One region of the Rossellomorea sp. KS-H15a genome, then DNA from elsewhere that is predicted to be linked to it. Evidence: predicted binding sites of a transcription regulator. Region 1 holds the regulator's gene; the other holds the start of a gene.
What was found. Region 1 encodes LexA, which represses DNA repair genes until DNA is damaged. Its sites were predicted from a motif close to CGAACATATGTTCG; they were not measured.

Region 1 (5,550 bases):
GGGTTGACATACTCCCATGTGAAAATCGCCGTTTGCTCAGCGGTGGACAACTTAATTGAAAAAGGTTTAATCACCATATAAAAAGGATATTAAAGGAGTAATTGGATAGTCTAAAGTGGACTATCCAATTCTTTTGATTACTTATGTAAGAAAATCTAACATTTGATTGACAGAACTCCTGACATTACATATAATGAATTCAAGAAGGAAAATAAAAGGAGGAATCAAGATGAGCGGAAGTGAAATTCGTCGAACGATGGCATTATTTCCAATCAGTATTGTCATGCAGCTCACGGACTTAACGGCTCGTCAGATTCGATACTATGAAGAGCATCAACTGATAAACCCGGCAAGGACCGAGGGGAATCGTCGGCTCTTTTCCTTGAATGACATTGATAAGTTATTAGAAGTAAAGGATCTGTTAGATCAAGGTATCAACATGGCAGGGATTAAGAAGATCTTTTCTGTGTCCGGCCATAATGAAAACAAAGTCGTATCTGACGTAAGTAATGAAAAGGAAGAAAAAGCAAGACAGGATCTATCTGACGACGAGCTGCGTAAATTACTTCGCAATGAATTGATCCATTCCGGTCGGTTCAATCGATCATCTCTGCGTCAAGGAGATATGTCCCGCTTCTTTCATTAAATAAACCCTTTAATAAACTTGAGGAGGAATTACGTAAATGGCAAAGTATACTAGAGATGATGTGTTAAGATTAGCGAATGAAGAGGGAGTTAAGTTCATTCGACTGCAATTCACCGACATTTTAGGGACGATCAAGAACGTAGAAATCCCTCTTAGTCAGCTTGAAAAAGCTTTAGATAACAAAATGATGTTTGATGGTTCTTCCATTGAAGGATTTGTCCGTATCGAAGAATCAGATATGTATCTTTTCCCTGATTTAGACACATGGTTGGTTTTCCCTTGGACAGCTGAAAAAGGGAAGGTAGCCCGTCTGATCTGTGATATTTACAATCCGGATGGCACTCCGTTTGAGGGAGATCCCCGTAATAACCTAAAACGCATTTTAGGTGAAATGGAGGAGCTTGGGTTCACTGACTTCAATCTTGGGCCAGAGCCGGAATTCTTCCTCTTTAAATTAGATGTAAATGGCGAACCAACGTTGGAATTAAATGATAACGGTGGCTATTTCGACCTCGCCCCTACCGATTTAGGGGAGAACTGCCGTCGTGATATCGCTTTAGAACTTGAAGAAATGGGCTTTGAAATTGAAGCATCTCACCATGAAGTTGCTCCTGGACAACATGAGATCGATTTCAAATATGCAAATGCATTAAAAGCTTGTGATGATATTCAGACATTCAAACTGGTAGTTAAAACGATTGCCCGTAAACACGGTTTGCACGCTACATTCATGCCGAAACCATTATTCGGTGTAAATGGTTCAGGAATGCACTGTAATATGTCCCTGTTCAAAAATGGAGTGAACTCTTTCTTTGATGAAAAAGGTGACTTGCAACTAAGTGATACTGCCCGTCAATTCCTTGCTGGTATCATTAAGCATGCCACTGCTTTTACAGCTATCACGAACCCGACTGTCAACTCATACAAGCGTTTAGTTCCAGGATACGAAGCACCTTGCTATGTTGCCTGGTCTGCACGTAACCGTAGCCCGTTAATCCGTATCCCGGCTTCCCGTGGGTTAAGTACACGCGTTGAGGTCCGAAGTGTCGACCCTGCAGCAAACCCTTACCTTGCTATGGCTGTATTACTTGCGGCAGGATTAGATGGAATCAAGAATAACCTACCGGCTCCTAAGCCGATTGACCGCAACATCTATGTAATGGACAAAAAAGAGCGTGAAGAAGCAGGTATCGTGGATCTTCCTGCAACATTACATGCGGCTCTTGAAACATTAAAAACAAATGAAGTCATTGTTAAGTCCCTTGGCGAACATATATTCGAACACTTCGTGGAAGCGAAGGAAATCGAGTGGGATATGTTCCGTACACAAGTACACCCTTGGGAGCGTGAACAGTACATTCAAATGTATTAATGACCAGAAACCCTCAACGATATATCGTTGAGGGTTTTTTGCACGAATTTCGGGTTGAGAAGGGAATCTGGGAAGGAAACGATATGAAAAAAGCCTGAGGATGGAAATTTCGGCTTCCAACCTCAGGCTTTTTCATTATAATGATAACCGTCTTATCCATGCATACCGATGCTATTATCAGTGAACTTGACGATACACCCCTACCACTTTACCCAAAATGGAGACGTTTCGCAAAATGATTGGTTCCATTGTTGAGTTCTCTGGCTGCAGACGTACATAATCCTTTTCTTTAAAGAAACGTTTTACCGTTGCTTCATCTTCATCGGTCATGGCAACGACGATATCTCCGTTGTTCGCTGTCTGCTGCTGGCGAACAATGACAAAATCCCCATCCAATATGCCGGCTTCGATCATACTGTCACCCATGATTTCAAGCATGAAGACCTGCTCATCAGAAGGGGCCATCCGCTCGGGCAATGGGAAAAATTCTTCCACATTTTCAACAGCCGTAATCGGTTGACCTGCTGTAACTTTACCGATTAAAGGAACGTTTACTACACGTTGTCGCGGAATCGTATCTTCTTCAAGGTCCAGAATTTCGATCGCTCTCGGTTTAGTCGGATCACGACGGATCAGACCTTTACTTTCAAGCCTCGCTAAATGTCCGTGTACAGTGGAACTGGAAGCAAGACCGACGGCTTCCCCGATTTCACGTACGGAAGGGGGATACCCTTTTTCTCTGACTGCAACTTTAATATATTGTAGTATGTCCTGCTGTCTCTTCGACAATTTTGTCATGTTCACGCACCTCTATTATAGATCTTATGTTCCCATTATAGCATGTCACGATTATTGATACAAACATAAGTTCGAATTTTGTTGACACCAAACGAGTGTTCGTATTACAATGAAATCAACAAAACAGAACAAACATTCGTATGGGGGTAATATTTATGTTAACACATATTTGGAATCGATTCTCTTACATTATTATATTATTTGTTTTAGTCCTTTCGGCAGCTTGCTATTTATTAATCAATATGACTAATCAGCCTTCCTACCAAAGTATCACAGTAGAGGAGGGTGATACTCTTTGGACTATTGCCAAACAGTATAATGAAGAATATTCTATGACAGTGGAAGAATTTATCGCCTGGGTTGGGGAAGAGAACGAATTGAATTCTTTTGCCATCAAGCCTGGTGAATCACTTGTTTTACCTATTGAAAATCAAACAATATCAACTCAATCAGATTTCGAACTGGTCATGAACGAAGAATAGAGGGATAGAAGATGAAAGCAGTCATATACTGCAGGGTAAGTACCAAGAAAAACACACAGGAAACATCATTGGAGCGGCAGGAAGAAGAACTGGTAAAATTGGCAAACGAACATCATTATGAAGTAAGTGCGGTCATCAGGGATCAGGCGAGCGGCTTTGAATTGGACCGTCCAGGTGTTTTGGAACTTTTGGACTTGGTCAGGGATAAATCAATCGAGGCAGTGCTTATCCAGGACGAAACAAGAATCGGCAGGGGAAATGCCAAGATCGCCCTTATCCACTGTCTGTTAAAAGAAGAAGTGAAAATCATCAGTCAGACTCATAGTGGTGAATTACATTTATCCGAATCCGATTCTATGGTCATCAACATTGTCAGCATGGTGGAGGAATATCAACGCAAGCTGCATAACCTTAAAATCAAGCGGGGCATGAAGCGTGCTGTGGAAAATGGCTTTCAGCCTCATAAAAATTTAAAAAACAAAGGAAATGTTGAAGGAAGGGAACGCATTGAAGTTCCGGTCGAGGAAATCGTGCGATTAAGGAAAAATGAATTAACCTTCGCTGAGATTGCAGCTACTCTCAGGGGATTCGGATACGATGTATCCAAAGCTACGGTACATAGACGCTTCAAGGAATATATGACGTCCCTTGATCATGCATAACCCTTGTTTTATCTCCTTTATTCTAGTAACATGACGGTAGTGTGATACGCTGCTTCTAGAATGTTTTAGAGTTTGCAAACTATGCAATAAAGGAGTTTTTATAGATGCTTTCAAAATCAAAAATGAATAGAATTAACGAACTTGCCAAAAAGTCCAAAAGTAGTGGACTCACTGAGCAGGAAGCGAAAGAACAGACTAAACTTAGAAAAGAATATCTAGAAACGTTCCGTCAATCGATGAAGGGAACAATTGAAAATACACGAATCTTTGATCCGGAAGGAAATGAAGTCACACCTAAAAAGATCCAAGATATACAGACTAAGAAAAAAATGCATTAATCAAAAAACTTCCAGGCCAACTTTGAAAGGTCCTGGAAGTTTTTTGATTCATTTTACTCCCTTATGATATTTAAAGGGTTTTTTATTTTCAACGATCATAAAGTCATGTTATCATTCAAGATAGTTGTATAAACTATCAAAGAAGATTAATATTAATAAGGTACATTAAAAGGAAGGATGTCTGACATATGTTTGATAACACAGATCAATTAGCAATTAATACAATTCGTACATTATCAATCGATGCGATTGAAAAAGCAGGTTCCGGGCACCCGGGAATGCCTATGGGTGCAGCTCCAATGGCGTATGCACTTTGGACAAGATTCATGAATCATAACCCTAAAAATCCAGAATGGTTCAACCGCGACCGTTTTGTCTTATCTGCGGGACACGGTTCGATGCTGTTATACAGCCTACTTCATCTTTCTGGGTACGATGTTTCAATGGAAGATCTTAAAAATTTCCGCCAATGGGGAAGTAAGACTCCAGGACATCCAGAGTACAAACACACTCCTGGTGTAGAAGCAACAACTGGTCCGCTTGGACAGGGGATTGCTATGGCAGTTGGTATGGCATTAGCTGAAAGACATTTGGCCACTACATATAACAAAGACCAATATAATATGGTCGATCACTTTACATACTCCATTTGTGGAGATGGTGACTTAATGGAAGGTGTTTCCTCTGAAGCTGCTTCTTTGGCTGCACATTTAAAATTAGGACGCCTTGTTGTTCTTTATGATTCCAATGATATTTCACTTGACGGAGACTTGGATAAGTCCTTCTCTGAGAGTGTTAAGGGACGATTTGAATCCTACGGATGGCAGTATATCCGTGTTGAAGATGGAAATGATCTAGACGAAATTTCCAAGGCAATCGAAGAAGGTCAAGGAGACACAACCCGCCCGACAATGATTGAGGTCAAGACCGTCATTGGGTACGGAGCCCCGAATAAATCAGGTAAATCTGCCGTTCATGGTGCACCTCTGGGTGAAGATGAAATGAAGCTTACCAAAGAAGCCTACAAGTGGACATTCGATCAGGATTTCCACGTGCCTGATGAGGTTTACAGTCGCTTTGAGGAAAAAATCCAACAAGCTGGCTCTGAGAAAGAACAGGATTGGGCCAACCAATTCATTAAATACAAAGAGGAACACCCTGAACTGGCCACTCAATTAGAAGCGGCGATCAAAGGTGAACTACCGCAAGGATGGGATAAGGACATCCCGGTATATGAAGAAGGAAAAGCATT
Region 2 (5,550 bases), 730 kb from region 1:
TCTTTCGATCAACAAACTGTCATGTTGACAGATCAAGATAAAAAGCTTCATAAAGAAGATATAGAGATGGGCAAAAAAGTGAATGTGACCTTTAATGGGGAGATGCAGGAATCCTATCCCAGAAGGGCTTCGGCGGATCAACTGGTGTTTCTGACAGATAAAGAGAGTGAGACCGAAGAGACTGTTGTGAAATTAGTCATGAGTGATCCCCGGTTCTCACAGGTCGTCATCCAATCCATCGAAAAAAACCCCACCGGTCTCTACTCGTTACGATTCAAAGACCTTTCCCTCGACCGTGATGTCCATGTCATGGTGAATGTCGAGAATGAAAGGGTCATTGTCCCGATACATACTTCTACCAAATAACAAAGAAGAAAGCGTCGATTACACCTCGACGCTTTCTTTTTTTTTGAGGTTACACCTTAGGGAAGAAGGGTATGCAAGAGAGAGTGGGAAATATTTTGCGTTAAACGGGTAGAATTTTTGTTTCAGAGGAAAACTATGATTATTGTCGGAAAAAGGATGTGGGTGTATGATAGGGATTCTTTTAGCCCTGATCCCCGCGGTCGCGTGGGGAAGTCTTGTGTTTGTAAGTGTAAAACTTGGAGGGAATGCCTACAGTCAAACAGTTGGGATCACGGTTGGTTCACTGTTGTTTGCGATTGGCGTCTTCTTCATCAAGTCCCCTGAGTTAACATTATTTGTGTGGGGCATCGGGTTTATTTCCGGCGTCTTCTGGGCTGTCGGGCAAGTGAACCAGCTTGCCAGTGTTAAATTCATCGGCGTTTCGAAAACCGTCCCGATTTCAACGGGAATGCAGCTGATCGGAACGACGCTCTTTGGTGTTCTGGTATTTAAAGAATGGAAAACGACTGAAACGATCCTCCTTGGAAGCGGGGCGGTTCTGGCTCTGATCATCGGTGTCGTCCTCACCTCATTCACACAGAAGTCCGAAGGGGATGAAGGCTCTCAGTTGAAAAAAGGTCTGTTAACCCTGCTCCTTTCCAGTTGTGGATACATAGCCTATGTTGTCATATTAAGATGGTTTGATATTGACGGATGGCAAGCGATTTTACCACAGGCAATCGGTATGTTCATCGGAGCCGTTGTCATCACATTCAGGCATAAGCCATTTAACAAATATACGGTTCGAAATATTTTAACCGGACTTATGTGGGCATCCGGGAATCTCGGATTGCTCCTTGCCCTGCCCCGGATCGGTGTGGCGACAAGCTTCTCCCTGTCCCAAACGGGAATCGTCATTTCCACTCTCGGTGGTTTGTTCTTCTTAGGGGAAAAGAAATCGAAAAAGCAGATCCTCCTCGTCATTGCAGGGTGTGTCCTGATCATCATTGGCGGGGTTCTATTGGGCTTTACGAAAGATTAAGGAGGAATAGGACATGTATACAGATTTAACGGATAAGGTTGTCATCATAACGGGTGCCGCTACTGGTATAGGAAAGGCGATTGCTAAACGCTTTGCCTCTGAAGGCAGTAAGGTGATCATTAATTATTTCAAAGAAGAAGAAAACCCTGAAGGACTTGTAAAGGAAATCGAAGAAGCAGGTGGGACAGCCTCCATCATTCAAGGGGATGTGTCAAAAGAAGAGGATGTCCAGGGGTTTGTCCGATTTGCTCATGACACGTATGGCCGTCTGGATATCTACGTGAACAATGCGGGAGTCGAAAATGAAGTTCCGTCTGAAAATCTGCCGATTGAAGATTGGCAAAGGGTCATCAACACGAACTTGACAGGTACATTCCTAGGTTGCCGTGAAGCGGCGAAATACATGCTCGAGCATGGCATCAAGGGATCGATCATCAATGTATCGTCTGTCCATGAAATCATCCCGTGGCCTCACTTCGCTCATTATGCAGCCAGTAAAGGTGGGGTGAAATTGCTGATGGAAAGCCTGGCGCTGGAGTTTGCACCAGATGGGATACGGGTGAACAATATTGCTCCAGGGGCCATTGATACACCCATCAATGCCGAGAAATTTTCCGATCCGGAAAAGAAAAAAGGAGTGGAGAAGCTCATTCCCCTCGGCTACATCGGAGAACCTGAACAGGTCGCTTCCTGCGCTGTTTTCCTAGCCTCCAATCAGGCAAGCTACGTCACGGGTACAACGCTCATCGCGGATGGGGGTATGACGAAATACCCAGGATTCCAAGCTGGAAAAGGTTGATGAATGAGAAGGTAAGTCCAAAATCACAAAAATGATTTTGGACTTATTTTTTTGTTCTGATCCTTGTGTATGCCAGACTTTGTGTCAATCATTTTATGCTTGTCGCCCCATGGCATGCCCCTCCGCTTTTCTATTTGGCCAGCTCCGGCGGCTAGAGGCTCGAGGTCATAAGTCAAACATACCAAAAAGGCAAATGGCGCCTTTCCGGTATGTTCATCTTATGCTTTTCGCCTCTGTCCAAGCCGCCTCCGCTTTTCTTATTATTCTCTCTGTTTCCAGTAATTTAAGTTGAAAGGGAACGTATATTCGGTTAGAATCATAACTATACTATATAAGAACGTTTGTTCTATTTTGGGTAAGATGGAGGATGAGGATATGACTGTCGATTACAGTGTGCTGCCACACCACAAGATTTTGTGCATCGATATGAAGAGCTTTTATGCTAGCTGTTCGGCTGTCATGGAGGGGTTGGATCCCCTTGAATGTCACTTGGCTGTAGTGGGGGATAAAAGTCGGCAGGGAAGCATCGTACTGGCGGCCTCACCCAGGATGAAGAGGGACTTTGGAATCAAAACGGGTTCGAGGATGTTTGAAATTCCAAACGACCCGAGAATCCAGCTTGTAGAGCCGAAGATGGCGACGTATGTCCGGATCTCCACGGAGCTGACCCGCCTGTTTCATCGTTATGTTCCAAAGGATGCCATCCACACGTACAGTGTGGACGAAAGCTTCATTAAGATTGATGGGGCGACGGGCCTCTGGGGGGACGCGGCCACCATCGCCGGCAAAATCAAAGACGATATGGAAAGGGAATTCCAGCTTCCGTGTGCCATCGGAATCGGCCCCAATATGCTCTTGTCCAAGCTGTGCCTGGATCTTGAAGCAAAGAAAGAGGGAATTGCCGAGTGGACCTATGAAGACGTCCCGGAAAAGCTGTGGCCGCTCTCTCCGCTCCGTGAAATGTGGGGGATTGGAGGACGCCTAGAGAAGACCCTCAATCGCATGGGCATCTTCTCTATCGGGCAATTGGCGAAGTATGACCTGGAGAAGCTGGAGGCGAAGCTCGGTGTGATGGGGAACCAGCTTTATTATCATGCATGGGGGGTGGACCTGTCCGAAATAGGGGCACCGATCATGGATGGGCAGGTCAGCTTCGGCAAGGGTCAGATCCTGCTGCGGGATTATAAGGAGAGAAAGGAAATCAAACGCGTCATTTTAGAAATGTGCGAAGAGGTCGCAAGGCGTGCCCGGACCCATCGCAAGGCCGGGCGGACCGTGAGCTTCGGAATCGGCTACAGCCACGAGGAGTTCGGAGGGGGATTCCACAGGTCACGGACGATAGAGGAACCGACCAATATCACCATGGATCTGTACCGGGTGTGCCTGGAACTATTCGAAGAGAACTATAATGGGAAAACCGTACGGAAAATCAATATCGCCCTTTCGAATATTGTAGAGGATGGAGCGCTGCAGGTTTCCCTGTTCGAACCTGACCGCTGGGAAAAACGGGAGCTCGGGTATGTAGTGGATCACATCCGGAATAAATATGGTTCCGGGGCCCTGCTTCGCGCCGTCTCCTACACAGAAGCCGGGACGGCAAGGCATCGTGCCCGTCTGCTCGGCGGACATAAATCATAACGAATGACAGGAGGTGAGAGAGTTGATTCGGGATCGAGGTAGAATCAAGTGGACCTCCATGATGCTCCCCGAGCACGTGAAGCTCCTGAGGGATTGGGCAAAGGAAGATACACACGAAAAGAGGATCGAACTTGATGAGCAGGAGCTCGACAGGATGAATGAAGTTGTCGCAGAGGCGATGGAGTTTGATAAAATGGTGTCGATTACCCACTATGTGAAGCACCGTCATCAATTATCGATCGGAACCGTTCATCATGTCGACCCATTGGAAGGGAAGCTGCACGTCGTAGACAAGTTTGAAGACGTACACTATATTCCACTGGCAAGCGTGGTGGACATTCGTTTTTTTGACTGATCTCCAAATGAAAAAAAGAGACTTCGGGTGAAGTCTCTCTTTTTCATTCCATTTACTCTTCGTCCAATACCTTTTCTGCACGTACACATGATTCAAATTTCCCTTTGTGAGAAGCGTCGCAAAACGGCATGTTGGTTGATAGACCGCAGCGGCACAGAGTAAACACTTGTTTCGTTGGAAATACATTTCCGTCAGCATCAATCAGTTCCACATCGCCGCTTACGCGAAACGAACCGTTATCATTCACTTTAATTTGAGCTTTTGTCATGAAAACCCACCCTTTCTAGAAAATACAAAAGAATCCCCACTATCGATAGTAAGATGAAAAGAGTAAAAAAGCAATATTCTAAAAGGAACAAATGAAATGTGGTAGGATAAAGGACAGAGGAGGTCATCGAATGAAAATCCAACTAACGAACGAAGCAACCCAAAAGATCCAGGATAAAATAGAAAACAAACAAGGTCACCTGAAACTCAAATACGATACAGAAGGCTGTGGCTGTGTGGTGAGCGGCATTCCTACCCTGTGGTTTGTCCATCGCCCGGTTGAAGGTGAAGATATCAAGATCGACACGAACAGTCATTCAATTCTCGTAGAAAAATCAAAGATGGTCTTTCTGGATGAAGAGCTGAAAATCGATTTTTCTTCCCAAAGCAATACATTCCAATTAAAAAGCCCCGCTCAGATCATCAATGGGAGAATGAACTTTTTGATGTACCCTGAGGAATAGAATACAAAAGCTCCGGTGCATGCCGGAGCTTTTGTGTTCTTAAAACCAATAATACGCACAAAATATAACCATGAAGCCGAAAACAGAAAAAAGGAGAGTCCCTGTAAAAAACGGGGAGCGGACCGGGATGAAAATCCGTATCGGAGAAGAGAGCCCGAATTTTTTCAAAAACAACAAGTCTGTATTCATGTTGAAATGAGCATGGTAGGGGATCACCCAGATGACAAATAGAAAGACGGTGCAAGAAATGAACAGTGCATCCAAAAAAGCCAGGTGGAAAAAGAAATAGACAGAAAAAAGAAAAAGAATTTCATTGAAAAGGGTAAGGGAGAAGAAGAAAAGCTGCTGACGAAAGGCGGTTAATTTGACAACGAAATAGTCCTCAAATCTTCCCCACAAAGAAGCGAAGAGGGCGATAAGCGCGATCCCTCCAAAAATATTCCCGAAGGCCAATGCAATCTCTCTCATATAATCCACCCCATGTAAAAAAACTAGTTATATAAATATTAACATATAATCCCAATTTATTGGGTGGTTAAGGAAGATTATCCATTACTCCGCCAAGAGCTCTTCAAACATCCCCGCCAAAGAAACCCCGGTTTTCCATCCATCAAGTCCACCTTCTACAGACCAGGACGCA

Region 2: the regulator LexA is predicted to act here: its motif matches at 2,482-2,495, upstream of M1J35_RS16850 (Y-family DNA polymerase).

The regions. Positions count from the first base shown of each region.
Region 1 covers NZ_CP096886.1:2,548,084-2,553,633, forward strand. Annotated here, with positions in the region: gene M1J35_RS12935 (methionine gamma-lyase family protein) at 1-81, shown strand, start outside; gene M1J35_RS12940 (MerR family transcriptional regulator) at 230-646, shown strand; gene glnA (type I glutamate--ammonia ligase) at 684-2,018, shown strand; gene lexA (transcriptional repressor LexA) at 2,196-2,816, opposite strand; gene M1J35_RS12955 (cell division suppressor protein YneA) at 2,972-3,298, shown strand; gene M1J35_RS12960 (YneB family resolvase-like protein) at 3,310-3,960, shown strand; gene M1J35_RS12965 (DUF896 domain-containing protein) at 4,065-4,298, shown strand; gene tkt (transketolase) at 4,487-5,550, shown strand, end outside.
Region 2 covers NZ_CP096886.1:3,280,382-3,285,931, reverse strand. Annotated here, with positions in the region: gene M1J35_RS16865 (DUF3221 domain-containing protein) at 1-366, shown strand, start outside; gene M1J35_RS16860 (GRP family sugar transporter) at 536-1,387, shown strand; gene M1J35_RS16855 (glucose-1-dehydrogenase) at 1,401-2,186, shown strand; gene M1J35_RS16850 (Y-family DNA polymerase) at 2,562-3,824, shown strand; gene M1J35_RS16845 (YolD-like family protein) at 3,847-4,179, shown strand; gene M1J35_RS16840 (CDGSH iron-sulfur domain-containing protein) at 4,232-4,447, opposite strand; gene M1J35_RS16835 (iron-sulfur cluster biosynthesis family protein) at 4,578-4,910, shown strand; gene M1J35_RS16830 (hypothetical protein) at 4,950-5,378, opposite strand; gene M1J35_RS16825 (aminoglycoside phosphotransferase family protein) at 5,463-5,550, opposite strand, start outside.